DNA from 3 places in the Streptomyces sp. NPDC058683 genome. Region 3 is predicted to be linked to each of the others. Evidence: riboswitches for the same ligand, from Rfam matches in the RefSeq annotation. Region 3 holds a riboswitch; each other region holds the start of a gene.
The links. A riboswitch is a leader RNA that binds a small molecule or an ion and turns the genes downstream of it on or off. The one in region 3 is predicted to bind S-adenosylmethionine.

Region 1 (10,158 bases), on a different contig from region 3:
ACAGCCGCGTCCGCCCGGCTCCACGTGGCCAGCCACGCGTCCTGCGGCCGCCCGATGAGCAGCAGCACCGGCGGGCAGTTGAACACCTCGTCCTTGATCTGCCGGCATACCCCCATGCCCCCCAGCGGCACGGCCTCGCCGTCCAGCACGCACACGTCGATGCCGCCCTTGTCCAGCTCGGTGACGACCGCCTGAGGCGTCGCGCACTCCAGGAACTCGACGAACGGCACATCGGGAGCCGGTCGCCGGCCGGCGGCCAGCCGTACCTGCTCGCGGGTGTTGGAATCGTCGCTGTAGACCAGCACCGTGGCGGTCGGCTGCATTGTTCCTCCGAGACGTCAGCGTCGTACGGACAGGACCGATGCGCCGGATGCTACTCCCCCGGACACCTCGTCAACACCTGTTGGAACACCGCTTCGATGGGCCATCCGGGCAGTACACACGCTGCGGACACCCCGAACGGCACCCCCCGGAGTGAGCGCGAGATAAGCGACCGACATAATGTCGGTCGTGGCGACAGCAACGACAGTAGAAACCGGGCACGCGCACCCGTCGGTCAATCGGCCGAACCTCACCAGCGTCGGAACCATCATCTGGCTGAGTTCCGAGCTGATGTTCTTCGCGGCCCTCTTCGCGATGTACTTCACCCTGCGATCGGTGACCGGTCCGGATCACTGGAAGGAGATGGCGAGCCATCTCAACATTCCGTTCTCCGCGACCAACACCACGATCCTGGTGCTCTCCTCCCTCACCTGCCAGCTCGGCGTGTTCGCCGCCGAGCGCGGGGACGTGAAGAAGCTCCGGGGCTGGTTCATCGTCACCTTCGTGATGGGCGCGATCTTCATCGGCGGTCAGATCTACGAGTACACCAGCCTGGTGAAGGAGGACGGGATCTCGCTCTCCTCCGACCCGTACGGCTCGGTGTTCTACCTGACCACCGGGTTCCACGGCATGCACGTGACGGGCGGCCTCATCGCCTTCCTGTTCGTTCTCGGCCGCACCTACGCGGCGAAGCGCTTCACGCACGAGCAGGCGACCGCGGCCATCGTCGTGTCCTACTACTGGCACTTCGTCGATGTCGTCTGGATCGGCCTTTTCGCCACGATCTACCTGATCAAGTAGCCAGGCCGGCTCCACGCGCTGCAGAAGCGCACAACCCAGAAGCATCGACGCAGAAGATCCTGACACCGGGGTAATCCGTGAAAAAGCTCTCCGCACGACGACGCCATCCGCTGGCGGCGGTCGTCGTCCTACTCTTTGCGCTGGCGGCCACTGGGGGGCTGTACGCCGCGTTCGCGCCCGCGGGCCAGGCGCAGGCCGATGAAACCTCCCAGTCCCTGACCATCGAGGAGGGCAAGAAGCTCTACTCGGTCGGCTGTGCCAGCTGCCACGGCACCGGCGGTCAGGGTTCGTCCGACGGTCCCAGCCTGGTCGGCGTGGGCGCCGCGGCCGTCGACTTCCAGGTCGGCACCGGCCGTATGCCAGCCGCCACCTCGCAGGGCCCGCAGGTCGTCGCGAAGAAGAACATCTACACCCAGGCCCAGATCGACCAGCTCGCGGCGTACATCGCCTCGCTGGGCGCCGGTCCCGAGGTGCCCACCAAGGAGCAGTACGGCCCGGGCGGTGCCGACATCGCCGCGGGCGGCGAGCTCTTCCGCACCAACTGCGCGCAGTGCCACAACTTCGTGGGTGCGGGTGGCGCGCTGACCAAGGGCAAGTTCGCGCCGAGCCTGGAAGGCGTCGCCCCGAAGCACATGTACGAGGCCATGCAGACCGGCCCGCAGAACATGCCGTCCTTCCCCGACACCACGCTGTCGGAGAAGAACAAGAAGGACATCATCGCGTACCTCGACGCGGTCAACAGCCCCAAGACGGTGAACCCCGGCGGTCTCGACCTGGGCGGCCTCGGGCCGGTCAGCGAGGGTCTGTTCGCGTGGATCTTCGGTCTCGGTGCCCTGATCGCGGTCGCCGTCTGGGTCGCCGCTCGGACCGCAAAGGCCAAGAAGTCATGAGTAGCCAAGAGATTCCAGAAGAGAACCTGCCCGCTGAGCAGGGCCACGCGCACGGCGCCGTGAGCATCGCGGACGAGAAAAACCCGTTCGCGGACCCCGGTCTGCCGCCTCACGAGCACCGGATCCAGGACATCGACGAGCGGGCCGCCAAGCGGTCCGAGCGTGTGGTGGCCCTGCTGTTCACGGTGTCGATGCTGGCCACCGTCGGCTTCATCGCCTCCTATGTGACGATCCCGAAAGACAAGTCGATCTTCGTCTTCCCGATCGGTCACATCAGCGCGCTGAACTTCGCGCTGGGTCTGACCCTCGGTGTGGCGCTGTTCTGCATCGGCGCGGGCGCGGTCCACTGGGCCCGCACCCTGATGTCCGACGTGGAGGTCGCCGACGAGCGGCACGCCATCTCGGCCCCGCCGGAGGTCAAGGCCAAGGTCCTGGCCGACTTCAAGGAGGGTGCCAAGGAGTCGGCGCTCGGCCGGCGCAAGCTGATCCGCAACACCATGTTCGGTGCGCTGACCCTGGTCCCGCTCTCCGGTGTCGTGCTGCTGCGCGACCTCGGCCCGCTGCCCGGCACCTCGCTGCGCCACACGGCGTGGTCGAAGGGCAAGCTGCTCGTCAACATGAACACCAACGAGCCGCTGCGTCCCTCCGACGTCGCCGTCGGCTCGCTGACCTTCGCCAAGCCCGAGGGCGTCGAGGAGTCCCAGGAGGACTTCCAGAACGTGATGGCGAAGGCGGCCCTGATGATCATCCGGCTGCAGCCGGACAACATCAAGGACAAGCGCGAGCTGGAGTGGTCCCACGAGGGCATCGTGGCCTACTCGAAGATCTGCACCCACGTGGGCTGCCCGATCTCGCTGTACGAGCAGCAGACCCACCACGTGCTCTGCCCGTGCCACCAGTCCACCTTCGACCTCTCCGACGGTGCCCGAGTGATCTTCGGCCCGGCCGGTCACGCCCTGCCGCAGCTGCGCATCGGTGTGAGCGAGGAGGGCTACCTCCAGGCGCTCGGCGACTTCGAGGAGCCCGTCGGTCCTGCATTCTGGGAGCGCGGATGAGCACTAACGAGAACTCCACGCAGGCATCAGCCGCTGGCGCGGCGGGCCGCGACGAGCGCGGGAAGGCCCCGGCCGGCGAGCGTGTCGCCGACTGGGCCGACGGACGGCTCGGGATCTACTCCCTGGCCAAGTCCAACATGCGCAAGATCTTCCCCGACCACTGGTCGTTCATGTTGGGCGAGGTCTGCCTGTACAGCTTCATCATCATCATCCTCACGGGTGTGTATCTGACGCTGTTCTTCCACCCGTCGATGAACGAGGTGGTGTACCACGGCAGCTACGTCCCGCTCCAGGGACAGCTGATGTCCGAGGCGTTCAGCTCGACCCTGCACATCTCCTTCGACGTGCGCGGTGGTCTGCTCATCCGGCAGATCCACCACTGGGCCGCGCTGATCTTCCTCGCCGGCATGTTCGTGCACATGATGCGCGTGTTCTTCACCGGCGCGTTCCGCAAGCCGCGTGAGATCAACTGGCTCTTCGGCTTCCTGCTGTTCGTCCTGGGCATGTTCACCGGCTTCACCGGTTACTCGCTCCCGGACGACCTGCTCTCCGGCACCGGTGTCCGCTTCACCGAGGGCGCCATCCTGTCGATGCCGATCGTCGGCACGTACATCTCGTACTTCCTCTTCGGCGGCGAGTTCCCCGGCCACGACTTCGTGGGGCGGTTCTACTCGATCCACATCCTGCTGCTGCCGGGCATCATGCTCGGCCTGGTGGTGGGCCACCTGATCCTGGTCTTCTACCACAAGCACACGCAGTTCGCGGGTCCCGGAAAGTCCGAGAAGAACGTCGTCGGCATGCCGCTGCTGCCGGTCTACATGGCCAAGGCCGGAGGCTTCTTCTTCCTGGTCTTCGGTGTCGTCGCGGCCATCGCGGCGACCACCCAGATCAACCCGATCTGGGCCATGGGCCCCTACCGTCCGGACCAGGTGTCCACTGGCGCCCAGCCCGACTGGTACATGGGCTTCGCCGAGGGTCTGATCCGTTACATGCCGGGCTGGGAGATCAACTTCTGGGGCCACACCCTGGTCCTGGGCGTCTTCATCCCGCTGGTCCTGTTCGGTCTGGTGCTGGGCGCGATCGCGCTCTACCCGTTCATCGAGTCCTGGGTCACCGGCGACAAGAGCGAGCACCACATCCTGGACCGCCCGCGCAACGCCCCGACCCGTACCGGGTTCGGTGTCGCCTGGGTGACCGTGTACATGGTCGGCCTGATCGGTGGTGGCAACGACCTCATCGCCACCCACTTCCATCTGTCGATCAACGACGTGACCTGGTTCGTCCGGATCTTCTTCTTCGCCGGACCGGTGATCGCGTTCATCGTCACCAAGCGGATCTGCCTCGGCCTGCAGCGCCGGGACCGCGAGAAGGTGCTGCACGGTCGTGAGACCGGCATCATCAAGCGGCTGCCGCACGGTGAGTTCATCGAGGTGCACGAGCCGCTCAGCCAGGAGCAGCTGCACACCCTCACGGCCCACCACCAGTACGAGCCGGCCCAGGTCGGCGCGGCGGTGGACGAGAACGGTGTCGAGCGCAAGATCAAGGGATCCGAGAAGCTCCGCGCGAAGCTGAGCGGCGCCTATTACGGCGAGGACAACCAGATCCCGAAGCCCACCGTCGAGGAGTACAAGGAGATCACGAGCGGCCACGGCCACCACTGATCGACCGCGTCGCCACGCCACGGTCGAAGGGCCCCCGTCCGGTGTACGGATGGGGGCCCTTCGCCGTGCCCGGGGCTGGATAGGGTAGGCGTGACACTGTTGTTTTGCCGGTACGACCATCAGGAGCGGCCTTATGAGCGCTGTGACCCCCGCTGGAGGCGACACCGCGGCGGGCCGTTCCTGGCCCGAGGTGCTGAACGCGCTGCTGTACGGCCAGGACCAGAGCGCGGACGCGACGGCCTGGGCGATGGACCAGATCATGCGCGGCCAGGCGACCGACGCCCAGATCGCCGGCTTCGTCGTCGCCCTGCGGGCGAAGGGCGAGACGGTCGACGAGATCAACGGCCTGGTCCGCACGATGTACGCGCACGCCAACGTCATCGAGGTACCGGGCCGCACGGTCGACATCGTCGGCACCGGCGGTGACGGCGCCAAGACGGTGAACATCTCCACGATGTCGGCGCTGGTGGTGGCCGGCACCGGGGCGAAGGTCGTCAAGCACGGCAACCGGGCGGCGTCCTCCGCGTCCGGTGCCTCGGACGTGCTGGAGAAGCTCGGCGTCAACCTCGACCTGACCCCGCGGCGGGTCGCCGAGGTCGCCGAGGAGGCCGGCATCACCTTCTGCTTCGCCGTCAAGTTCCACCCGGCGCTGCGCCATGCGGGCGCGGCCCGCGGCCAGCTGGGCATCCGCACGGTGTTCAACATCCTCGGCCCGCTGACCAACCCCGCCCAGGTGCGGGCCCAGGCGGTCGGCGTCGCGGACCCGCGCATGGCACCGGTCGTCGCGGGCGTCTTCGCGGAACGCGGCAACTCCTCCCTGGTCTTCCGCGGCGACGACGGCCTCGACGAGCTGACGACCACCGCCACGTCCCACGTCTGGATCGTCCGCGACGGCAAGGTCACCGAGGAGACCTTCGACCCGAGGGACGCCGGAATCGAGCTGGTCCCGGTGGAGGCGCTGCGCGGCGGCGACCCGTCGTACAACGCGGAGGTCGCCCGCCGGCTCCTGGACGGCGAGACGGGCCCGGTCCGCGACGCGGTCCTGCTGAACTCGGCGGCGGCCCTGGTGGCCCTGGACCCGGGCACCGGAACGCTCGCCGAGCAGATCCGCGCCGGCATGGACAAGGCGGCGGAGTCGATCGACTCGGGCGCGGCCAAGCGGACGCTGGAGCGCTGGGCGGCGGCGACCAACCGGTAGACGCCGGGCCGCAGGAGCATGTGACGCCGGCGCCTTCGGCAGTCCGTCATCCGGACAGAAGTTGCGCGCCGGCGATCACTTCCTCTACTTTTCCATCCAGGTCATGAGTGACAGTCATGAGGCCCCGGCCGACTGTCCGGCAACCCTCCGTCCGTGGCGGGGTGCCCCGGGTGAAGACCAGGCCGCAGGCAGCGAGGTCTGCGGCAAGCGCGGATCCCTCACGCTCATCCGAATGAGCACAGCCCAGGGATCCTGGTCGTCGAGGGAGTCTCCCGTGAGCAAGCGAATGCGCTAGGGCGTCGAGCCCCACTTCCGCGCACCCCTTTTCACTTTCTTCTTTCCTTTCACGGGAGTTCCGCCATGTCCGTCTCCACCGCTGTCTCCGCCCCGTCGGTTTGTTCCCCCCTGCCCGTTCTGGGCCAGGATGTCACCGTCCCGCTCGTCACCGGCGGCGAGGTCACCTACGCCGCCCTCGACTACGCGGCCAGCGCCCCCGCCCTCCAGCGGGTCTGGGACGACGTCGCCGCCTACGCGCCCTACTACGGCAGCGTCCACCGCGGCGCCGGCTACCTCTCCCAGCTCTCCACGGACCTCTTCGAGAACGCCCGCCGGACCGTCGCCGAGTTCCTCGACTGCCGCCCCGACGACCAGCTGGTCTTCACCCGCTCGACCACGGACTCCCTGAACCTCCTGGCCCGCGCGCTCCCCGCCGACTGCCAGGTCTTCGTCTTCGAGACCGAACACCACGCGAGCCTGCTGCCCTGGCAGGACGCCCGGGTCACCTACCTCGACGCCCCGCGCACCCCGCGCCAGGCCGTCCAGACCCTGGAGCAGGCCCTCGCCGACCGCACCGTGTCCATTGAAGGGGGCTACGGCCCGGCCCTGGTCTGTGTCACCGGCGCCTCGAACGTCACCGGCGAGCTGTGGCCGGTGCGGGAGCTGGCCGCGGCGGCCCATGCGCACGGCGCCCGGATCGTCCTGGACGCGGCCCAGCTGGCCCCGCACCACCCGGTGAGCCTCCGCGAGCTGGACGTCGACTGGATCGCCTTCTCCGGCCACAAGCTGTACGCCCCCTTCGGCTCCGGCGTCCTGGCCGGCCGCGCCGACTGGCTCCGGGCGGCCGAGCCGTACCTCGCCGGCGGCGGCGCCAGCCGCAAGGTCACCCGGCGCGAGGACGGGGGAGTGGCCGTGGAGTGGCACGAGAGCGCCGCACGCCACGAGGCGGGCTCCCCGAACGTGATCGGCGCCTACTCGATCGCCGCGGCCTGCAAGGCGCTGACCGAGGCCGGCTTCGACACGCTGGTCGCCCGCGAGCGGTACCTGATCGAGAAGGTGCGGGCGGGGCTGGCCGAGGTCCCCGAGGTCCGGGTCCTCTCCCTCTTCGGCGACGACGCCCCGCGGGTCGGAGTGATCAGCTTCGTGGTGGACGGCTGGAACAGCTCCCACTTCGCCGCCGCCCTCTCCGCCGAGTACGGCATCGGCGTCCGCGACGGCCTCTTCTGCGCCCACCCGCTGGTCAGGACCCTGCTGGGCTCCGACCCCCAGACCCAGGGCGAGTGCGGGGCGCCGGAGGCGGCACCGGGCGAGAAGTCCCTGAACGCGATCCGGGTGAGCTTCGGGGCGGGGACGCCGGACGAGCATGTGGAGCGGTTCGTGAATGCCGTCAAGGAGCTGGTCCGGGATGGCGCGAAGTGGAACTACCGTACGGAGGACGGCCGTTGCGTACCGGCCGTCTGACGGACTGACGTCCAGCCGCGCGTATACGCTTCCTTCGGCAGCTGTACGGAGGGCAGGGGGAGCACGGGGTGGAGGAGCTGCGCGAGACGGACCCTCGGACCATCGGTCCCTACGAGGTCCGGGGCAGACTCGGATCCGGCGGCATGGGCGAGGTGTATCTCGCCGAGGCGCGCGGTGGTCTCCGGCTCGCCGTGAAGGTGGTGCGCGCCGAACACGCGGAGGACCGGACCTTCAGGGCCCGGTTCCGGCACGAGGTGCGGGCCGCGCAGACCGTCGGCGGCACGGGGACGTACACCGCCCGCGTCGTGGACGCGGACACCGAGGCCGTACGGCCGTGGATGGCCACCGAGTACGTGGACGGGCCGAACCTGCGGGACGCGATCCTCGACGGCGGTCCCCTGGCCGGCGGCGCGGTACGGCTGCTGGCGGCCGCGCTGGGCGAGGCGCTGGCCGCGATCCACGCCAAGGGGCTGGTGCACCGGGACCTGAAGCCCTCCAACATCATGCTCGCGCCGGACGGCCCGAGGGTCATCGACTTCGGGATCGTCCGGGCCCTGGAAGGGACCGCGCTGACCCGGACCGGGGTGATCGTCGGGTCGGTCGGCTATGTCTCGCCCGAGCAGATCCGCAACGGCGCCCACGTGGGACCGGCCAGTGACGTCTTCTCGCTGGGCGCGGTCCTCGCGTACGCGGCGGGCGGACGGGAACCCTTCGGCGAGGGGCAGGACTCGGTCGTCCTGCTGCGGATCCTGACCGGGGACGTCGACCTGTCCGCCGTACCGAAGGACCATCTGGAGCTCGTGGAGTCCTGTCTGCGCGACGACCCCGGGGCGCGGCCGACGCCCGCGGACGTGGTCGCGGCGGTGGGGCACACCGGGCGTTCCCTCCGCGCAGGCCTCGGGGCGGGGTGGTACGCCGGCCGCGCCACGGCGGAATCGGGGACCGTGGACAGCGATGAGCGCTGGGTGCCGGAACACGGGTCGGGGGAACGGGACAGCCGCGTCGAGTACGTGGCGCCCGCGACAGTCACGGACATGCCCGTGGCCGCACCGGCTGCCGCCCCGGCCTCACGGCGGCGGCTGCTGGCGGCTCTGACGGGCGGTGCGGCGGTCGTGGCGGGCGGGGGCGTCGGCGGGTGGCTGTGGCTGCGGGACTCCTCGGCCGGCACGGGTCCGGCGGTGCGGGAGGGGCGGACCGGCACGGTCTCGTCGTCGGCGACCCAGGTGGGGTGGCAGTACCCGGTCCAGGGGCTGGGCGGGCAGCGCGGCCCGTGTGCGGCGGTGTCGGCCGACGGGAACCTGGTGTACGTCGGCGGGGCGGACGGCTCGCTGCACGCGGTGACGCCGAACGGCCGCCCCGTCTGGAGCACCGCGCTGGGCGGCCCGGTCATGCCCCCGCTCGCCACCGCCGACGGCGTGTACTGCCTGCTGTACGACAACGGGGAGGGCTCCACGAAGCTCTGCGCGCTCGACCGGCGCGGCCGGGTGCGCTGGACCAGACCGGTCGCCGGGAACAGCCAGGTCCCGGTGGCCGCGGGCGACCTGGTCCTGGTGTCCTACGGCCCCACGGACGCGGGCGGGGTGCGCGCGTACACCCCCGACGGCAGCGTGGCCTGGAGCACGCCGACCGGGCCGGCGCCCACCAGCGAGCCCATGGTCGCGGACGGGGTGGTCTACGTCGGCACGTTCGGGGATCAGGTGCGGGCCCTGGACGCGAAGAGCGGGAAGCGGCTCTGGGCGACGGCGGCCGGCAGTGACACCGGCCGCCCGGCGCTGATCGGGGACGTCCTGGTGGCCGGGTCGGGCGGTGAGCAGATGCTGCACGGCATCAGCCGGACGGGCAAGGCGCTCTGGCACAAGTCCGGCAACGAGCTGCCGAGCGGCGGCCGCTACTTCACGAGCGTGTCGTTCGGCGGCCTGGCGGTCACCGCGAGCAGTTACGAGCTGGTCGCCCTGGACCCCGCCGACGGATCGAAGGCGTGGGACCTCATGCTCACCGGCGAGGGCACCCAGTACAGCGATCCCACGGTCGCGGGCGGCACCCTCTACGTACGCCAGGGCTCGACGCTCTTCGGCGTGAACCGCCGGGGCGGGCGCACCTGGCGCAAGCGCGTCGAGGGCGGGGCGTCGACCGGGACCCAGAGCCCGGTCGCCCGCGACGGCCGGATCTACGTCGCGACCGCCGACGGCATCACCGTCCTCGCCCTCAAGGCCTGACTAGCTGTCCAGGCCGATGGCGAACGCCGCCTCCAGGTCGTGCTGGGAGTACGTGCGGAACGCGACGTGCGTGTCCGTGCCCTCCACGCCCTGGATCTTGCTGATCCGCCCCGGGATCACCTCGGCCAGGTCCTCGTGCTCGCGCACCCGGACCATGGCGATCAGGTCGTACGTACCGGTGACGGAGAAGACCTCGCTGACGCTGTCCAGCGCGGCGATCTGTTCCGCGATCTCGGGGATCCGGTCCACGCTGGTCTTGATGAGGACGATCGCGGTGAT
Region 2 (10,158 bases), on a different contig from region 3:
AGCAGGCCCACGACCGTCAGCGCCGGCAGCGAGGCGTTGCGCAGCGCGTGCCGCAGGTGCACCCGCCACCGGCCGGCGCCCTTGGCCCGCGCGGTCTCCACATAGGCCTGGTCCAGCGCGGTCAGCAGGCTCTTGGCCAGCACCTGGGCGACCTGCGCACCGGTCGGGATCGCCAGCGTGAGCGCCGGCAGCACCAAACCCTTCAGCCCGTCGTTGCCGAACGCCGGGAACCAGTGCAGCTTGAACGAGAACGCCTCGACGAGCAGCAGCCCCACCCAGAACGTCGGGACCGACACCCCCAGCGGAGGCAGCGACAGCAGCAGTTGCCGCAGCCACCGCCGCGAGGTGTACGTGGCCACCACCGCGAGGCCGCCGCCGAGGACCACCGCCAGCAGCAGCGCGGCACCGGTCAGTTGCAGTGTCTGCGGCAGCGCGTCGGCCAGCGTGGAGGTCACGGGGCGGCCGGTGGAGACCGCGTCGCCGAAGTCCCCGCGTACCGCCCGGCCCAGATACTCCGCGTACTGGACCAGCACCGGCTTGTCGAAGCCGTACTCGTGCCGCAGCTCGGCGAGTTGGGCCGGATCGACCTGCCCCGAGTCCATCCCGGCCCCGGCCATCGCGGAGACCGGGTCACCGGGCAGGAAGTCCAGTACCAGGAACGACACCGTGTAGGCCGCCCACAGCACCCCGACCGCCTGCGCCAGCCGTTTGATCACATAGCGGCGCATCCGTCAGCCGATCCAGGTGTCGTGCAGCTGGACGCGGCTGCCGGAGTCGAATGTCAGGTCGTGCACCTTGTTCGAGACGCCCAGCTGGGTCTGGAGCTCCACCACCGGCACGTTGTACGCGTTCTGCACGATCAACTGCTGCGCCTCGGTGACCAGCTGCTTGCGCTTCGCGGTGTCCGTGGTCGCGGCCTGCGAGGACAGCGCCGTGTCCAGCGGACTGGCGGGTAGGTGGTAGAAGTTGGCCAGCTGGGTCGAGAACGAGCTGCGCAGGATGTCCGGGTCGGCGCGGGTCGTGTTCCCCCACACCACGTCGAAGTCACCCGACTGGAGCGTGGTGGCGAACTGGGTGACCGGGAGCTGCTTGAGCACCACGTCGATCCCGACGGCCTTGAGCTGCTGCTGGACCAGCTCCAGCGCCGGCTGGTTGGTGGCCGAGTTGGGGAACCAGGTGATGGTCAGGCTCAGCTTCTTGCCGTCCTTGGCGCGGATGCCGTCGCTGCCCGCCTTCCAACCGGCCTCGTCCAGCAGGGACTTGGCCTTGGCCGCGTCGAAGGCCAGGTCCGAGGAGAGATCCGTGTAGTCGGGCGTGGTGTGCGCCAGGACGCTGGTCGCCGGCTGGGTGCCGGTCGGGAAGACGGTGTCGGCGATCTGCTTGCGGTCGACGGCGGTCAGGATCGCCTGGCGCACCTTCGTGTCCTTCAGCAGGGGCCGCGCGTTGTTGAGTCCCAGGCCGAACACCACGCCGGGGTTGGCCCGGCTCCGGAGGGCGACCTGGCCGCCCTTGAGCGCCGCCTCGTTGGCCTTGCCGACGCTGCTGATCGCGTCCACCTGCCCGGACTGGAGGCTGCCGGCCCGTACCCCCGCCTCGGGTACGACCTTGAAGACCAGCTTGTCCAGGTAGGCCTCGCCCTTCTTCGACCACAGCGAGGAACCCCAGTCGTACCCGGTCCGCCTGTCCAGGGTGACCGACTGGTTCTGCACGTACTGCTTCAGCACGAACGGCCCGGAGCCGACCACACCGTCACTGCACTTCTGCTGCGGGGACTTCTGTACGCTCGCCGACGACTCGATGCCCAGCGAGTGAGTCGAAGTCGCTTGCAGGAACTGGGCGTTGGGCTGCTTGAAGGCCACCTTGACGGTGAGCGGGTCCACCACGGTGGTGCTCTTGACGCCGCTCAGATAGCCCTGGCCGAGGGTGCCCAGCGCACCGAGGTCCGGTACCGCGTCGAAGTTGTCCTTGACCACCTGCGCGGTCAGCTTCGAGCCGTCGCTGAAGGTGACCCCCGACCGGAGGTGGAACGTGAACGTCGTCGCGTCGGGGCTGATGTCCCAGCTCTTGGCCAGCCACGGCACGATCTTGCCGGTCTTCGGGTCCTGGTCGGTCAGGGAGTCCACGGTCTGGCGCACCGAGTAGATGGTGTCGTTGCTCGCGACCTGCTGCGGATCCACGCAGCCGGCGTCGGATCCCACCGCGAAGGTCAGGGTGCCGCCGGACTTCGCCTGGCCGCTTCCGCTGCCGGATCCGTCGTCGCCCGAACCGCACGCGGTCAGCAGGACGCTGGTGGTCAGGAGCGCGGCCAGGGGCGCCCATCGGGAGGGTCTGAAATCCGGGAGTGCAGTCACGGAGGGCTTTCTCCTACTCGTGTCACCCGGCACGGGGTGCCGGGCTTCGGGGCGCGAGGCACGGCCGTGCAGGGGCGTGCGGTCCCCGGCCGGATCGGCGCCGGCCGGGGAAGCGCTGTGCAGACGGAGGGCAGGTGGACGACACCGGAGACCGGTGGCGAGGGAAGGGCGGCGCGAAGGGGCCGTGGCCGGTGACGGGAGGTCAGCCGGCGGCAGGCGGGCCGGTCAGAGCCGACAGAGGCAGCTGGTCGAGCGCTTCAGATCGATGTGGCGCCGACGCGAGAGCCGGGAGTACGCCGTGGCGTCGGCGGGGGAGGCAGCCGGGTCATCGCTGTGTCGCATGCCGGTCCCTCCTCGTCTCCGGCCCCGGTGACGGGGCCACGCGCTTGCGGGAGTCATCGGTGACCCCGCCGGGCTTTCACCTGGAGCACCCCACCGCGTGGGAGGGTTGCCGGTCAGCGAGCCAGGGCTTGACGCTGACACTCAATGCCGTTGGCGATCGTACGGATCGGTTTTGTCGTACGTCAATGCCGCAACCGGACGCCCTGTTCGAGAAGACGCGACCGTCTCACGCTCCGGGACGCATGGTGGACGCACCTAGTGCCGTGTGCTTTGATCCGGCCATGGAGACCGCAGGTCAGGCACGCACCGTGCTGCTCGACCCGTTCTGGGCGGGCCGTCGCGCCGACCAGTTCGACCAGACCTGTCGCTGACCAATCGCTCCCCTCAGCTCGGTTCAGCTCGGCTCCTTCTCCTCGAAGCGCGTGAACACGCCGCGCAGCCCCTTTTCACCGTCGCGTCCGTCGCGCGCACCCTCCCGACCGCCCCGCCGCAACCCGTCGGAAAGAGAGGCATGGCCGTCAACAGCATCGCTCCGACCGGGGTGTTCGCCGCGCTGCGGGTCCGTGACTACCGGATCTACTGGAGCACGGGCCTGGTGTCCAACATCGGCAGCGCCATGCAGGGTGTCGCGCTGGACTGGTTCGTCCTGACGCTCACCCACAGCGGAACCGCGCTCGGCTGGGTCGCCGGGCTCCAGTTCGCCCCCGTGCTGCTGTTCGGCCTGTGGGGCGGGGTCGTCGCCGACCGCTACGACCGCCGGACCCTGCTGCTGTGGACGGGGGCGGGCGCGGAGGGGCTGCGGTATGTGGCGGCCCGGCCCGAACTCGTGGGCGTGTTCACCATCTTCGGCCTGGTCGCCACCTTCGCGGTCAACTTCCCCACCACGCTGACCCTGTTCGCCGGGCGCGTCTTCGACGTCGGCCCGGGGACTCGGCCTCATGAACACCGCACTGGCCGTCGGCACCGTCGCCGGGACGGTCGCCGCCACGCGTGGGGTCTCGCCCCGGGTACGGACGGTCGTCGTCGGCGCGCTGCTGTTCGGCGGTTTCGAGGCACTCGCGGCGGTCATGCCCACGTACCCCGCCTTCCTCGCCCTGCTGCTGCCCGCCGGCTTCACGCTGATGACGTTGAACACGGCGGTGAGCGCCTTCGTCCAGTCGGAGGTGAGCGACGCCATGCGGGGCCGGGTGATGGCCGTCTACACGGTGATCTCCATGGGCGGCAGCCCGGTCGGCGCCCCCGTCATCGGCTGGATCTCCCAGCACGCGGGGGTGCGCTGGGGGCTGGGCGTGGGTGCGGCCACCGCCGTGCTGGCCGCGCTCGGCGTGGCGCTGTGGCTGACGCGGAGGGCGCGCTCGGCGCCGGCCCTGGATGTGGCGGCCGGGTCGGCCGCGCCGCCCGGGTCGGCCGCGCCGGCCACGCCGCCCGTACCGCCCGCCCCGCCCGTCTCCCGGTCCGCATCGGCGGCTGCGGCATCGCCGACCGGCCGTTCGCCCTCCACCGATCACCAGCCGTCACCTGAACCGTCCACCGGAACAACGCCCCATGACTGACCGTCACACCTGAACCTGCCCCCCGCTCACCGCCGCGCAGGCCGACTGAGCGCACGCGGGAGACGGCCCCGTCAGCCGCTCTCGGCCGGTGTCGGTGTCGGTGTCGCGCGCAGGCGGAAGCCGACGCCTCGTTCCGTCGTCAGCAGAGCCGCGGCACGTGGGCCCAGTTTCCGGCGGATGCGGTGGATGTGCAGGTCGACGGAGCGGCTGCGGCTGCCCGCCCATTCGCCCAGCCCCGAGCGCAGGTCCTCCCGGGTGATGACCCGGCCGTTGCCGCGCAGCAGGGCGGTCAGCAGCCGGAACTCCAACGGGGTCAGAGCGACGGGAGCACCGTCCACCAGCATGCGCTGCCCGCCCGGGTCCAGGCTGATCGGGGACGGGGCGGCGGCCACGTAGGACCCGGGCAGCGTGCCGCCGGGCACCACCGGCAGGCCCGCGGCACGCCAGGCCTCGTAGCCGCCGACGATGTCGGTGGCCCGCACCAGTCCGAGATCGTGCAGCCCGGCCGCGGCCATGCTCGACATGTAACCCTGCGAGCACATGATGATCGCGCGCAGGGAGTGGTCGACGGCCTCCTCGATGCGCCAGGCGCTGCAGGGGTCCAGCCGCCACTCCAGCACGTTCCGGTCCATGACGAGGGAACCGGGGATCTCGCCCTCGGCGCGCCGCACCATGTCCGCGCGGACGTCCACCAGCAGGGCGCCGTCGGCGAGTTCACGGGCCGCGTCCGTCGGGGCCAGCCGCGTCAGGCGGGTACGGGCGCGGACCAGCAGTTCGTCGATCGACGAGTGACCGGTGTCAGGTGCGCCGCCCGAAAGCCCCGCGGTCTGTAGGTGCGCCGGTGGCTGCATGGCGAGCAACTCCCCTGTCGTGCCTCGGAGACGGCCGGTGGTCGTCAGAACCGTGGCGGTGACAGCCGTCGGCGGGGCGCGACAGCGCGCGGCAGGAGTCGGTCATGCCGGAAGTGTACGGGCGCAGTTTTGCGGCGGAGTTTCTCGATTCTGAAACAGATCCCGCATTGTCTGCCGCCGAACTGCGCTGTTATCAATGAGGGGTGACCGCGAACACGCTGCTGACCCGGAGGATCCACGTGGATCTGCTGCGCGTCGGCACGTGCGCCTGTCCGCAGCGCTGAGGCATCCGACCGAGCGCACCGCGCCGGCCTTCTGACGGCCCTGGGCCCCACGCCTCCTCACCCTGCACCTCCCTTCGCCTTTCACCTTTCTGTCTGCACCGCACACGCCCGCGTACAGCTCCCCCAACCTGTGCCGTGCCGCCGGTCGTTCCCTGGAGAACCCATGCCTGCATCCGATGCCGACGCGCTGCCCCAGCACTGGCAGGACGTCCTGCCGGCCGTCCGCACCCGCCGCGGCTTCCTCACCCTGGCCGGTGGCGGCGCCCTGGCCGCCCTGCTCGCGGCCTGCGCGCCGAGCGCCGAGGAAGAGGCCTCGGCCGGGACTCCGGCGTCGGCCACCGGCCCGGCCAGGCGCGGCGGCACGCTGCGCGTGGGAGCCCCGCCGCCGCCCACCGCCCTCGACCCGGTCACGGCGTACGACGGCACCGCGATCGCCCTCTACCAGCTGGTGGCCGAATACCTGATCTGGCTCGACAAGGACTTCAAGCTGGTGCCGCGGCTGGCCACCAAGTGGACCTCGGACGCGACCGGCCGCAAGTGGACCTTCGTCCTGCGCGAGGGCGTCACCTTCTCCGACGGCACGAAGCTCGACGCCACCACCGTGAAGGCGTCCTTCGACCGGCTGCTCGACCCGAAGAGCAAGTCGGCGGCCCTGTCCGCCTTCGACACCGTCCTCAAGTCGGGCGGCGTGACCATCCAGGGCGACTCGACCGTCGTCTTCACCCTCGAACGGCCCTTCTCCGACTTCCCGTACCTGGTCTCGGCCGGCAACTACAACGCGGTGATCCTGAAGCAGGACTACACCGGCGATTTCACCAAGTACGGCATCGGCACGGGCCCCTTCACCCTCAAGTCGTACGACGTGTCGACGGGCGCCGCCTTCGTCCGCAACCCGAAGTACTGGGAGAGCCCCAAGCCCTACCTCGACGGCGTGGACGTCAAGTTCTACGCCGACGACCAGGCCGACCTCGTCGCCCTCCAGTCCGGTGACATCGACGCCCAGTTCCTCAGCAGGCCCGCGCTCGTCGAACCCCTCGGGAACAGCGGGGGCGTCGCCGTCGACAAGGTCAGGGGCACCGGCGTCACCGTGCTCACCCTCCGCGTCGACAAGGCGCCCTTCGACCGGAAGGAGGTCCGCCAGGCCGTCGCCTACGCCCTCGACCGGCCCGCCGTACGCCAGGCCGCCGGCAGTGGACTCGGTGACCTCGGCAACGACCACCTGTTCGCGCCGCTGTTCGCGGCCGCCCCCACCGACATCGCCCAGCGCGCCAAGGACCAGGCCAAGGTCACCGAACTCCTCGGGGCGGCCGGCCTGAAGAGCCTGCGCTTCACCCTCACCTTCGACCCGCCCAGCAAGGACTACGCGGTCACCGTGCAGAGCCAGCTGAAGGAGGTCGGCATCACCGTCGACCTCGACCAGCGCTCCTCGAAGGAGTTCTACGGCGGCGACCAGGCCAAGGACACGCCCTGGCTGTTCACCACCGCCAACCTCGTCGGCTGGGCGGGCAGAGCCGTGCCGAGCCAGTTCATCATCCCCATGGTCAAGAGCAACGGCGTCTGGAACGGCTCCAAGTACGCCAACAAGGCCCTCGACGCCGCCGCCGAGGCCTACGACGCCGCCACCAGCGACGCCGAGCGCCGCAAGCAGGCGGAGATCATCGCCGAGGCCCTGCACGAGGACGTGCCGATCGTCATCGCGTACTGGAGCGGTGCGGCCCGCGCCTTCAACAGCGGCAGGTTCCGCGGCGTCCAGGCCCACCCCAGTCAGTACGCCGACTTCACCACCGTCTCCCGGGTCTGAACCATGACCCGGTTCCTGCTCCGCCGCCTCGCCGCCGTCCCCCTGACCCTGCTGGCGGTCTCCCTCCTGGTCTTCCTCGCCACCCAGGTACTGCCCGGCGACGTGGCCCGCACCGTCCTGGGCCGGGAGGCCACGGACGGTTCGGTGCGCGCCCTCAACCACGAACTCGGCCTGGACCGGCCGCTCGTCGTGCAGTACGGGAGCTGGCTCGGGCACTTCGTCACCGGTGACTGGGGGACGTCGTACACGCTGCACGTGCCGGTGCGCGGGCTGCTCCTGGAACGGCTCGGACACTCGCTGTTCCTGGCGGTCTTCGCGTTCGTGCTGCTGGTGCCGGTCGCGCTCACCCTCGGCCTGGTCGCGGGGCTGTACCCCGGCCGGGTACTGGACCGGGCGATCACCTCCACGACCCTGGCGCTGGGCGCCACACCGGAGTTCGTGACCGGGGTCGTCCTGCTGGTGGTGTTCTCCGTGCAGCTGCGCTGGCTGCCCGCGTCGGCGCAGACCCGGCCCGGGGCCGACGGCCTGGGACAGACGTTGTGGCACCTGCTGTTGCCGGCGATCTCGCTGGTGCTGGTGTGCACCGGCTATGTGGCCCGGCACGTGCGCGCCAGCACCGTCGCCGTCGTAGAAGGTCCCTACGTCCGCGCGGCCCGGCTGCGCGGCACCGGCCCGGCCCGGATCGTCCTGCGGCACGTGCTGCGCAACGCCACGGTGCCGGCCACCAGCGCCCTCGGCGTGCAGCTCCAGTACATGCTCGGCGGCATCGTCGTGGTCGAACTGCTCTTCAACTACCCGGGCGCCGGAGCCCTGTTGTTGCAGTCGGCGCAGGACAAGGACCTGCCGACGCTCCAGGCGTCCGCTCTGGTGCTGGGCGCCCTCTACATGCTGGTCGTGCTGCTCGCCGACCTCGTCCACCGGTTGCTGGATCCGCGGATACGGCTCGGGGGTGCTGCGTGAGCACCGTGTCGATCGCCCTGCGGCCGCTGGGCCGGCTGGGCCGGCTGCCCGTCGCCTCCGCCGTGGGAGCCGCCGTGATCGTGCTGTGGACGGTGGTCGCCCTGTTCTGGCCGCATCTGGTGCCGTACGCACCCGACGTACAGCGTCCACAGGACCGGTTCCTGTCGCCGAGCGGCGAACATTGGCTGGGCACCGACCAGTTCGGCCGCGACGTGTTCTCCCGCACCCTCGCCGGGGCGCGCCCCGTGCTGGAGGTGGCGCCGGCCGCGACCGCGCTGGCCGTCCTGGCCGGCACCGTGATCGGGCTGGTCACGGGCGGGGTGGGCGGCTGGCTGGACGACGTGGTGATGCGGATCGTCGACGCCGTCGTGGTCTTCCCGGCCATCATCGCCGCCGTCCTGTTCGTGGCCTTCCTGGGCCGCTCCACGCCGGTGCTCGTGTTCGTCGTCGCGACCGCCCTGACCACACTGGTCGCACGCAGCGTACGGGCGGCGACGCTCGTGGAGCGGGGCAAGCCGTACGTCGAGGCCGCCCGGCTGCGCGGCGAACCCCTGTGGTCACTGCTCGGCCGCGAGATCCTGCCCAACGTCCGCTCCACGGTGTACGTCGAGGCGACCTCACGGCTCGGCGACGCGGTGTTCGCCGCCGCGACCCTCTCGTTCCTCGGCCTCGGCCAGCCACCCGGCTCACCGGAGTGGGGCGCGGCCGTCGCCGACAACCGGGTCTGGCTGAACAACGCGCCCTGGACGGTCCTCGCGCCCGCCCTGGCGATCGTCTCCCTGGTGGTCGGGGTGGCCCTGGTCGCGGACACCTCACGGCGGGCCGCGGGAGGTGCGGCCGAATGAGCACGGACGAACAGGGGCTCGTCGTCGCGGGGTTGGGCACAGCCGAACAGGGGCTCGTCGTGGCGGGGCTGAGCGCCGCGTACGACTCCGCCCAGGTCCTGTACGACGTGTCGTTCACCGTCGCCCCCGGCGAGATCTTCGGTCTGGTCGGCGAGTCGGGCTGCGGCAAGTCGACCCTGGCGTACGCGCTGGCCCGCCACTTCGCCCCCGGCGGGCGGGTGCTCGGCGGCGGTGTCCGGCTGGACGGCACCGACGTACTGGGCCTGTGCGGACGGCGGTTGCGGGAGTGGCGGGCCTCCCGGCTCGCCTTCGTGCACCAGGACGCGGCGGGATCCCTGGATCCGACGATGCGGATCGGCAGGCAGCTGGCCGAAGTGCTGCGCGGCCGCGGTCTGTCACGCCGTGCGCGTGCCGAGCGTGCCGTCGAACTCCTGCGCACGGTACGGCTGCCCGACCCGGAGCGGCTCGTGCACCGCTACCCGCACCAGTTGTCCGGCGGCCAGCAGCAGCGTGTCGTGATCGCCGCCGCCCTCGCCGTGGAGCCACGGCTGCTGATCCTGGACGAGCCGACGACGGGGCTCGACGCCTCCGTCGAGCACGAAGTACTGGGCCTGCTCAAGGAGTTGCGCGGCCGGCTCAACGCCGCGGTGGTCTTCGTCAGCCACGACCTCGGTCTGATCGGCCGCATGTGCGATCGCGTGGGTGTGCTGTACGCGGGACGCCTCGTCGAGACCGGGCGCGTCGGTGAGGTCCTGGCCGCCCCCGCCCATCCCTACACGGCGGGCCTGCTGGCGGCCGTCCCGGTCCTCGGTGTCACGCGGCAGGAGCGCCCGCTGCTGCCCCTGCCCGGCCGGCTGCCGCTGCCGGGCGAGACCACGACCGGCTGCGCCTTCGCGCCACGCTGCGCGCTGGCCGAGGACGCCTGCCGGGCGGCCGAACCCACGCTGGACGCGGCGACCGTGCCGGGCCGGGCGGTGCGCTGCCTGCACCCGGGGGAGGCCACCGTGGAGGTCGGCACGGGGGCGGTGGGCGAACGGCCGAGAGAAACACCTGCCGCCCTCGTCGAAGTACATGGGCTGGTGCGGAAGTTCGGGCACACCGTCGCGGTCGACCACGTCGATCTGACCATCCACGAGGGTGAAGTCCTCGGCCTGGTGGGGGAGTCGGGCAG
Region 3 (10,158 bases):
CGGATACGCGAACGCGACATGCACCACCCGCTCCCGCCACTCGGGGTGGTCGTCGAGCAGCTGCCGGTACGCGAGCAGCCCCCGCACGATGTTCTTCGACAGCTCGGTCCGGTCCACCCGGACGATCGTCCTGCGGCCCTCGCCGATCTCCTCCCGCAGCGCCCGCATCCGCTCGTCCACGTCCGGCTCGTGCGACCGCTTCCGCAGGAAGTCCGCGTCGGCCCCCAGCCCGTGCACCCCGATCCGGGTCTCCCCGGCCGCCGGGATCCCCGGGCCCAGCACCGCATGACAGCAGGCCACGAACGCGTCCGCCCACCGCCGGGTCAGGAACGCCGCGTGATCGGCGCCCAGGATCCCGCCGAGCAGCTCCGCCGCGATGTCGTCGGGGAGCAGCCGGAAGTAGTCCGGCGGCGCCCACGGGGTGTGGGAGAAATGGCCGATACGGAGATCCGGCCGCAGCCGGCGCAGCATCCGCGGGGCCAGCGCCAGGTGGTAGTCCTGGATGACGACCACCGCACCCTCGCCCGCCTCCTGCGCCAGCGCCTCGGCGAACGCCTGGTTGTAGGCCTGGTACGAGGCCCACCGCCGCCGGAACTCCGCGTCGAAGACCGGTTCCAGCGGGGTCTGGTAGAGCATGTGGTGGACGAACCAGAGCACCGAGTTCGCGATGCCGTTGTACGCGTCCGAGAACACGTCCGGGTCGATGTCGAGCATCCGGACCTGCTGCCCGCCGGTGTCCCCGGCCGGCAGCCGGCCGCCCTCGGCCCGCCGTACCGCCTCCCGGTCGCCGTCGCTCAGCGCCGCGCACACCCACACCGCGTTCGCGTCCGGCCCGATGGCCGACAGCCCCGAGACCAGCCCGCCGCCACCCCGCTTGGCGTGCAGGGCACCGCCGTCGCCCACTTCATACGAAACCGGGCCGCGGTTGGACGCGACCAGCACCTCAGCACCGCTGGTGGAAGCCATACGCCACAACCTAGCCCGGCCCGGAAACGCTCAAACGTACGGCCGTGCCCGACGCGCCGCCGTATACGGCCGTACGTAGAAGTCACGCCACCCGGCGCTCGGCGTACTCGGCGATCTCCGCCATCGGCGGCCGTTCCTCGGTGTCCACGGAGTAGGTGCGCGGCTCGAAGCCGTCCTCGCCCCGTTCGAACTGGGTGAGGGAAGGGCGGATCAGGTGCCCGCGGGCCAGCCGCAGCTGCGCGGTGCGGTAGATCGCGGCGGACATCCGGCCGAGGGCCTGGCCGTCCTGGTGGCGGTGTTTGCGGACCCCCACGTCGACCTGCGCCAACGCGTTGAGCCCCACCAGGTGCAGGGCGTCGACCAGCATGCCCAGCTCCACGCCGTAGCCGACCGGGAAGGGGAGCTGTTCGAGGAGGGAGCGGCGGGCGGCGTACTCGCCGCCGAGCGGCTGGACGAACCCGGCCAGCTGCGGCCAGTGCATGTTGAGCAGCGGGCGGGCCATCAGTTCGGTGACCCGGCCGCCCTGTCCGGCCGAGCCGGCGAGCGGGCGGTCGTACATCGCCTTGACCAGGTCGACGTCCGGGTCGGTCAGCAGCGGGCCGACGATCCCGGTGACGAAGTCGGAGGAGAAGTCACGCAGGTCGGCGTCGATGAAGCAGACGATGTCGCCGGTGGTGACCAGGAGGGAGCGCCAGAGGACCTCGCCCTTGCCGGGGACGGCGGGGATGCGCGGCAGGATCGTGTCGCGGTGGACGACCCGGGCGCCGGCCGCCGCGGCCACCGCCGCCGTACGGTCGGTGGAACCGGAGTCGACGACCACGATCTCGTCGACGAGCGGCACCTGCCGCATGAGGTCGTGACGGATGATCGCGACGATGTCGCCGACCGTCTCCTCCTCGTTGAGCGCGGGCAGCACGACGGAGACGGACTGACCGGTGCGCTGCTTGGCGGCGAGTATCCGGTGCAGCGGACGGTCGTTCATGGACCAGGAGCGGGTGGCCAGCCAGCGCTCGACTTCTTCCAGCACAGTCAGCGGCTCCTCACTGTCACGGTCACACTGCGAGGTGTGATCCATCTCGCGGTTCGGACGACTATCTCAACTGTCCTGGCCTTCGGTTACAGTCTTGAACAACGCCGATGACCATCGCATGTCCTGAGGTCACCGAGCGTTGACAACCGCATACCGCTCATCCAGAGGGGCAGAGGGAAACGGCCCGATGAAGCCCCGGCAACCCTCCAGTCGGTTACTCGTGGATCGCTGATCAATGTCGATCACTCGCGAGGCTCCCGGCTAGGGAAGGTGCCAAATCCGTCTCACGGCGAAATGCGTCGTGGGGAAGATGAGGAGAAAGGGCCTCGCCTCACATGGCTGTGCAGACTGCTGCGACCACCACCGACTCCACGACCGTCGACCTCGGTCCGGCCACCGCCCTGAGCTGCCGCGAGTGCGGCCACCGTGTGCCGCTCGGCCCGGTGTTCGCCTGCGAGGAGTGTTTCGGCCCGCTCGAGATCGCGTATGACTTCTCGGCCTACGACACCGAGGAGCTGCGGAGGCGGATCGAAGCGGGTCCCGCGAACATCTGGCGCTACGCGCCGCTGCTGCCCGTCCCCGCGGACGTGGCGACCAAGCCGAACATCAACCCGGGCTGGACCAAGCTCGTCCAGGCCGACAACCTGGCGAAGGAGCTGGGCGTCACCGGCGGCCTGTACGTCAAGGACGACTCCGGCAACCCGACGCACTCCTTCAAGGACCGGGTCGTCGCCCAGGCCGTCGAGGCCGCGCGCGCCTTCGGCTACACCACGCTCTCCTGCTCCTCCACCGGCAACCTCGCCGGCGCGGTCGGTGCCGCCGCCGCCCGGGCCGGTTTCCGCTCCTGCGTGTTCATCCCGCACGACCTGGAGCAGGGCAAGATCGTCATGGCCGCGATCTACGGCGGCGAGCTCGTCGGCATCGAGGGCAACTACGACGACGTGAACCGTTTCTGCTCCGAACTGATCGGTGACTCGGCCGGCGAGGGCTGGGGCTTCGTCAACGTCAACCTGCGGCCGTACTACGCGGAGGGCTCCAAGACCCTGGCGTACGAGATCTGCGAGCAGCTCGGCTGGCGGATCCCCGACCAGCTGGTCGTCCCGATCGCCTCCGGCTCGCAGCTCACGAAGATCGACAAGGGGCTGCAGGAGCTGATCAAGCTCGGGCTCGTCGAGGACAAGCCGTACAAGATCTTCGGTGCGCAGGCCGAGGGGTGCTCGCCGGTGTCGGTGGCCTACAAGGCGGGCCACGACGTGGTGCGGCCGCAGAAGCCGAACACCATCGCCAAGTCCCTCGCCATCGGCAACCCGGCCGACGGGCCGTACGTCCTGGACATCGCGCGCCGTACCGGCGGTGCGGTGGAGGACGTGACCGACGAGCAGGTCGTCGACGCGATCAAGCTGCTCGCGCGGACCGAGGGAATCTTCGCGGAGACCGCCGGCGGGGTGACGGTCGGAGTCACCAAGAAGCTCATTGAGAATGGGCTGATCGACCCGGCGAAGTCGGTTGTCGTGCTCAACACGGGTGATGGACTGAAGACACTGGACGCCGTGGCGGGGACCGGGCTTACGGCGACTATTCGGCCCACTCTCGATTCGTTCCGTGAGGCCGGGCTCGCCTAAGTCAGCCGCAGAAAACCAGGGCGTTGCTCTAACCGGAGGTTTAAACGTGAGCGTCACCGTTCGCATCCCCACCATCCTGCGCACCTACACCGGTGGTCAGGCCGAAGTCAGTGCCGAAGGGGCCACCCTCGGCGAGGTCATCTCCGATCTGGACAAGAACCACACCGGGATCGCCGGCCGCGTTCTCGACGACGAGGGCAAGCTGCGCCGGTTCGTGAATGTGTACGTCAATGATGACGACGTGCGCTTCGAGCAGGGCCTGGCGACGGCCACTCCGGACGGCGCCGGCGTCTCCATCATCCCGGCCGTCGCCGGCGGCTGACCCCGGCGACCGCCCGGCGAGCCCGCTGACCTGGCTGTCGTGATGGCCGTATGACCGAACATTACCTTCGGTAACAGCCATCACCGAGTGTTCATTTGATTGCCCCCTCCGTGAGAGAAGCGGAGGGGGCAATTCTGTGTGGTTGAGCGCGGTAGAGTTGGGGAACGCGGTCCCGATCTCCAGGTCGGGGGCCCCGTATTCGATACCGCTGACCCGATAAGAAGTAGCCAAAGTGCGCGGGTTATATGCGGCTTTTGCGGCCTTTATGGGGCCCGACTTGCCCTGAATTCGGCCGAATTCTTGCTACATTCCGGACCCTTCCCGTCCAGAATTCTCGTCCGATTGACCTGTTGCAGACGGCAGTTGGACAGATACATTCAGCCGCGGTCGACGCGTTCCGGCGCACGCCCCCAAACCTGTGGGGGGTGAGGTCTGACCCGGATCCGCGAAGTGTGGATCTGTGCAAGGGCCAGTAATAGGGGAGTTAGGCATGGCTCAGGGCACCGTCAAGTGGTTCAACGCGGAGAAGGGGTACGGCTTCATCGCGGTCGACGGTGGTGCGGATGTTTTCGTCCACTACAGTGCGATTCAGATGGACGGCTACCGCACCCTGGAGGAAGGTCAGCGGGTCGATTTCGAGATCTCGCAGGGCCAGAAGGGGCCGCAGGCGGACATGGTCCGGCTCGCGACCAGCTGAAGCACGCGCCGACTGACAGCGTCGTTCTTCTTTCTTTGTCGGAGGGCTCGTATCCCATGGGGAGTCATGGGTTACGAGCCCTTTGGCATGCCCGGGACGAGCGGGCCGGTGCGCCCCGCGGGGGCGGCCCGGTACGGGGCCGGGGCGCGGCCCAGTCTCCCGGAGGCGCTTGCACTCGGCATGGGCGAGTGCTAATCATTGGCGTTAGCACTCTGAAGGTGAGAGTGACAAAAATGGACCGGGTCGGTGAGGCCCGCAGGCCGGGTGGGGCAAGGAACCCACGGGTCGGCGAGCCGTCCGTCGCGGGCGCGGGCGCGGTCCGAAGACTCACCCCCAGTCCTGGAGGGACCACTTCACATGGCCAAGATCATCGCGTTCGACGAGGAGGCGCGGCGCGGCCTTGAGCGCGGTATGAACCAGCTCGCCGACGCCGTCAAGGTCACCCTCGGCCCCAAGGGCCGCAACGTCGTCCTTGAGAAGAAGTGGGGCGCCCCCACGATCACCAACGATGGTGTGTCCATCGCCAAGGAGATCGAGCTGGAGGACCCGTACGAGAAGATCGGCGCCGAGCTGGTCAAGGAAGTCGCCAAGAAGACGGACGACGTCGCCGGTGACGGTACGACCACCGCGACCGTGCTCGCCCAGGCCCTGGTCAAGGAAGGCCTGCGCAACGTCGCGGCCGGCGCCAACCCGATGGCTCTGAAGCGCGGTATCGAGAAGGCCGTCGAGGCTGTCTCCGGTGCCCTGCTGGAGCAGGCGAAGGATGTCGAGACCAAGGAGCAGATCGCCTCCACGGCCTCCATCTCCGCCGCCGACACCCAGATCGGCGAGCTCATCGCCGAGGCCATGGACAAGGTCGGCAAGGAAGGCGTCATCACCGTCGAGGAGTCCCAGACCTTCGGTCTGGAGCTGGAGCTCACCGAGGGTATGCGCTTCGACAAGGGCTACATCTCGGCGTACTTCGCCACCGACATGGAGCGTATGGAGGCGTCCCTCGACGACCCGTACATCCTGATCGCCAACTCGAAGATCGGCTCCGTCAAGGACCTGCTCCCGCTCCTGGAGAAGGTCATGCAGTCGGGCAAGCCGCTGCTGATCATCGCCGAGGACGTCGAGGGCGAGGCCCTGTCGACCCTGGTCGTCAACAAGATCCGCGGCACCTTCAAGTCCGTCGCGGTCAAGGCCCCGGGCTTCGGCGACCGCCGCAAGGCGATGCTGAACGACATCGCCATCCTCACCGGTGGCGAGGTCATCTCCGAGGAGGTCGGTCTCAAGCTCGAGAACACGACCCTCGACCTGCTGGGCAAGGCCCGCAAGGTGGTCATCACCAAGGACGAGACCACCATCGTCGACGGTGCCGGCTCGTCCGACCAGGTCGCCGGCCGGGTCAACCAGATCCGCGCCGAGATCGAGCAGTCCGACTCGGACTACGACCGCGAGAAGCTCCAGGAGCGCCTGGCCAAGCTCGCCGGTGGCGTCGCCGTCATCAAGGCCGGTGCCGCGACCGAGGTCGAGCTCAAGGAGCGCAAGCACCGCATCGAGGACGCCGTGCGCAACGCGAAGGCGGCCGTCGAGGAGGGCATCGTCGCCGGTGGTGGCGTGGCCCTGCTGCAGGCCTCCTCGGTCTTCGAGAAGCTGGAGCTGGAGGGTGACGAGGCGACGGGCGCCGCGATCGTGAAGCTCGCCCTCGAGGCCCCGCTGAAGCAGATCGCCGTCAACGCCGGCCTCGAGGGCGGCGTCGTGGTGGAGAAGGTCCGCAACCTCACCCCGGGTCACGGCCTGAACGCCGCGACCGGTGAGTACGTCGACCTGATCGCCGAGGGCATCATCGACCCGGCGAAGGTGACGCGCTCTGCCCTGCAGAACGCCGCCTCCATCGCCGCGCTGTTCCTCACCACCGAGGCCGTCATCGCCGACAAGCCGGAGAAGGCCGCCGCGGCCGCTCCGGGCGGCATGCCGGGCGGTGACATGGACTTCTGATCGACCCCTGGTCGATCGCCTGTCCTGACCGAGGGCGGCACTCCCTGTTCGACAGGGGGTGCCGCCCTCGGGCGTTTTTGCCTCGATGACCGGGGCCCGGGCGTCGACGGCGGGGAACCGCGGGCACTGAAGCGGGAGTTGCCCGTCGGCCGGCCGGGGCGGCCGTGGGGGCCGTGTCCGGTGTCACACGGCTTTCGGGCGGGGACGGGAATGGGTGCGTACGGGCAGGTCGTTGTGCACGTGCGTGCACTCGATGCGCGTGCACATACCGTCCGGTCTACGACCTACCCACGAGGAGCCCCCCACGTGACCGTCACCACGCCCCCCGCCTCCCGCGCGGCCGAGATCCTCTCCCGTCCGATCACCCTGAACGGGCTCACGGTCCCCAACCGGATCGTGATGGCGCCGATGACCCGGCAGTTCAGCCCGGGCGGTGTCCCCGGCGAGGACGTGATCTCGTACTACGCCCGCCGGGCCGCCGCCGGTGTCGGTCTGATCGTCACCGAGGGCACGTACGTCGGTCACGACTCGGCCGGGCAGAGCAGCCGCATCCCGCGGTTCCACGGCGAGGAGCAGCTGGCGGGCTGGGCGAAGGTCGCCGAGGGGGTGCACGCGGCCGGCGGCACCATCGTCCCGCAGCTGTGGCACATCGGCATGGTCCGCAAGCAGGGCCAGCCCCCGTTCGCGGACGCCCCCGCGGTCGGCCCCTCCGGCATCCGCCTGGACGGCACCGAGGGCGAGGGCAAGGCGATGAGCCGCGAGGACCTGGACGACGTCATCCGCGCGTTCGCCGAGGCCGCGGCCGACGCCGAGCGCATCGGCTTCGACGGGGTCGAGCTGCACGGCGCCCACGGCTACCTCCTCGACCAGTTCCTGTGGGCGGGCACCAACCGCCGTACCGACGCCTACGGCGGTGACCCGGTCGCCCGTACCCAGTACGCGGCCGAGCTCGTGGCGGCCGTACGCGCGGCGGTCTCCCCGGAGTTCCCGGTGATCTTCCGCTACTCGCAGTGGAAGTCGGACAACTACGACGCCCGCCTCGCCGAGACCCCGGAGGAGCTGGAGGCGATCCTCACCCCGCTGGCGGCGGCCGGTGTCGACGTCTTCCACGCCTCCACCCGGCGCTACTGGCTGCCCGAGTTCGAGGGCTCCGACCTGAACCTGGCCGGCTGGACCAAGAAGCTCACCGGGAAGCCGACCATCACCGTCGGCTCGGTCGGCCTCGACGGCGACTTCATCAAGGGCTTCGCGGGCGAGGGCTCCCCGGTCCGGGGCATCGAGGACCTCCTCGACAGCCTGGAGCGCGAGGAGTACGACATGGTCGCCGTCGGCCGCGCCATCCTCCAGGACCCGGAGTGGGCGGCGAAGGTGCTGGCCGGCCGCACGCAGGAGCTGAAGTCGTACGACGCGGCGGCGCTCAAGAGCCTCAGCTGAGCGCCTGAGCCGAGAGCCTGAGCCGAACCACCCCGTCCGCCCTCGGGCCGGCCCGCGACCAGCCGGCCGGCCCGGGGGCGAACGCATACCCGTACGGCACGAGCGGCACCCGCGTACGGCACGAGCGGCACCTTCATGGCACGCGGCCCGGTGCTCACCCGGGAATTCGCCGGTACCGTCCGAGCATGCGGATACTCCATCTCTCGGACACCCACCTGGACCGCACCGACACCCCCAACAAACGCGGCGTCAACGCCACCGCGTCCCTGCGGCTGATGCTCGACGAACTCCGCGGTCTCTCCGGCTTCGACGCGGTCGTCGTCACCGGCGACCTCGCCGACGACGGCGCGGTCGAGGCGTACACCGCCCTGCGCACGCTGATCGGCGGATACGCACGGGACCGGAACATCCCCGTCTTCTGCACCACCGGCAACCACGACGAGCGCGGGGCCTTCGCCAAGGTGCTGGGCAGCGGGCATCTGGACGCCGACGGCACCGACCGCGCCGAGCAGGTGTTCGGCGGTGAGGAGCGGGCCGCCGTCAGCACGGTCGGCGGCTGGCGCTTCGTCACCCTGGACTCGCTGGTACCGGGCAAGGTGTACGGCCGGCTGGGCGCGCCCCAGCTGGAGTGGCTGCGCGAGGTGCTGCGCACCCCGGCCGAGCGCGGCACGGTCCTCGCCTTCCACCACCCGCCCTTCGCCCTGGACCTCTCGGTGACCCAGCCGGCCTTCGGGCTGCGCGACCCCGGCGAGCTGGCGGCGGCGCTCCGGGGCGGTGACGTACGGATGATCCTCAACGGGCACTACCACCTCCAGCTCTTCGGCCTGCTGGAGTCGGTGCCGGTGTGGGTGACGCCGGGGGTCGTCAACCGGATCGACCTGACCGTGGCGCCCGGTGAGCGGGCGGTGCGCGGGGCGTCGGCGTCGCTGGTGGAGCTGGGCGGGCCGGCCGGTCCGCTGTGCCACACCTTCCATGCGCGCGATCCGCGGGCCCATGAGACGGTGTACGAGATCGACGAGGCGCAGGCCAGGGCGTTCGTCGCCCAGCATGGCTGACGGTTTCACCCATACGGGTGAGGGGTGTTCGGCACTCGTGCGAAGTGCCGGACGTTCCACGAGTGACCGGCCGTGACGACGGCAGCGCCCCCACCGAAAGCGAGCGAGCATGACGACAAGTCAGTCTCCTGAGCCGACCCACGCCGCCGAGGGACCGGTCGTACGTACCGCGGCGGGTGCCGTGCGCGGGTTGCGGGAGGACGGGCTGGCGGTCTTCCGGGGCATACCGTTCGCCGAGCCCCCGGTGGGAGAGGCCAGGTTCGCGGCGCCCCGCCCGGCACGCGCGTGGGACGGGACGCGCGAGGCGTACGCCTTCGGCCCGCCGCCCCCGCAGGACCTGGGCGTCCAGGGGCGCACGGGTGTCCTGGAGGCACCCGAGGGCGACGACTGGCTGACGGTGAACGTCTGGACACCCGACCCCGACCTGGCCGCCCGCCGCCCGGTGATGGTGTGGATCTACGGCGGCGCCTACAAGCTGGGCCACTCCGGCAGCCCCGGCTACGACGCCCAGCACATCGCACGTGACGGCGACGTGGTCGTGGTCTCCCTCAACTACCGCGTCGGCATGGAGGGTTTCGTCCAGATCGAGGGGGCGCCCGCCAACCGGGGCCTGCTGGACCAGGTGGCGGCGCTGGAGTGGGTGCGGGAGAACATCGCGGCCTTCGGCGGCGACCCCGACCAGGTCACGGTCTTCGGGGAGTCGGCGGGCGGCGGGTCGGTGGCCGCGCTGCTGGCGATGCCCAGCGCACGGGGCCTGTTCCGGCGGGCGATCGCCCAGAGCGTGCCGGGCACCTTCTTCTCCACCGAGTTGGCCGCGGACATCGCCCAGGCCCTCGCGGCGGAGGCCGGCCTGCGCCCCACGCTGGCCGACCTGGCGACGACCGACCCGCGCCGGCTGACGGACGTGGGCCAGTCGCTGGGCGTCAAGATGCCCCAGTACATGGGCCGTTGGGGGCAGATCGCGCCGACGGTGACACCGTTCTCCCCGGTGGTCGACGGCGAGGTGCTGCCCACCACCCCCTGGCAGGCGCTGGCCTCCGGTGCCGCCCGGG

Region 1: another riboswitch for S-adenosylmethionine. It lies ahead of ACFWXC_RS42670 (aminotransferase class V-fold PLP-dependent enzyme); the one in region 3 lies ahead of thrC (threonine synthase).
Region 2: another riboswitch for S-adenosylmethionine. It lies ahead of ACFWXC_RS27105 (putative leader peptide); the one in region 3 lies ahead of thrC (threonine synthase).

What each region holds. Positions count from the first base shown of each region.
Region 1 is NZ_JBHXSK010000055.1:57,715-67,872, reverse strand. Features, by position in the region: gene ACFWXC_RS42700 (hypothetical protein) at 1-323, opposite strand, end outside; gene ACFWXC_RS42695 (heme-copper oxidase subunit III) at 502-1,122, shown strand; gene ACFWXC_RS42690 (c-type cytochrome) at 1,200-2,012, shown strand; gene ACFWXC_RS42685 (Rieske 2Fe-2S domain-containing protein) at 2,009-3,067, shown strand; gene ACFWXC_RS42680 (cytochrome bc complex cytochrome b subunit) at 3,064-4,728, shown strand; gene trpD (anthranilate phosphoribosyltransferase) at 4,862-5,926, shown strand; SAM riboswitch class IV at 6,026-6,142, shown strand; gene ACFWXC_RS42670 (aminotransferase class V-fold PLP-dependent enzyme) at 6,287-7,663, shown strand; gene ACFWXC_RS42665 (PQQ-binding-like beta-propeller repeat protein) at 7,732-9,879, shown strand; gene ACFWXC_RS42660 (Lrp/AsnC family transcriptional regulator) at 9,880-10,158, opposite strand, start outside; gene ACFWXC_RS42655 (rhomboid family intramembrane serine protease) at 10,158-10,158, opposite strand, start outside.
Region 2 is NZ_JBHXSK010000025.1:68,007-78,164, forward strand. Features, by position in the region: gene ACFWXC_RS27095 (ABC transporter permease) at 1-728, opposite strand, end outside; gene ACFWXC_RS27100 (ABC transporter substrate-binding protein) at 732-2,351, opposite strand; gene ACFWXC_RS27105 (putative leader peptide) at 2,577-2,693, opposite strand; SAM riboswitch class IV at 2,729-2,842, opposite strand; partial or broken gene ACFWXC_RS27110 (MFS transporter) at 3,205-3,462, shown strand; partial or broken gene ACFWXC_RS27115 (MFS transporter) at 3,623-4,246, shown strand; gene ACFWXC_RS27120 (winged helix-turn-helix domain-containing protein) at 4,318-5,097, opposite strand; gene ACFWXC_RS27125 (putative leader peptide) at 5,301-5,381, shown strand; gene ACFWXC_RS27130 (ABC transporter substrate-binding protein) at 5,545-7,182, shown strand; gene ACFWXC_RS27135 (ABC transporter permease) at 7,186-8,142, shown strand; gene ACFWXC_RS27140 (ABC transporter permease) at 8,139-8,987, shown strand; gene ACFWXC_RS27145 (dipeptide ABC transporter ATP-binding protein) at 8,984-10,158, shown strand, end outside.
Region 3 is NZ_JBHXSK010000024.1:110,434-120,591, reverse strand. Features, by position in the region: gene ACFWXC_RS26530 (trehalose-6-phosphate synthase) at 1-966, opposite strand, end outside; gene ACFWXC_RS26525 (glucosyl-3-phosphoglycerate synthase) at 1,049-1,993, opposite strand; SAM riboswitch class I at 2,151-2,313, shown strand; gene thrC (threonine synthase) at 2,332-3,618, shown strand; gene ACFWXC_RS26515 (MoaD/ThiS family protein) at 3,665-3,940, shown strand; gene ACFWXC_RS26510 (cold-shock protein) at 4,431-4,637, shown strand; gene groL (chaperonin GroEL) at 4,995-6,617, shown strand; gene ACFWXC_RS26500 (NADH:flavin oxidoreductase) at 6,924-8,051, shown strand; gene ACFWXC_RS26495 (metallophosphoesterase family protein) at 8,237-9,106, shown strand; gene ACFWXC_RS26490 (carboxylesterase/lipase family protein) at 9,216-10,158, shown strand, end outside.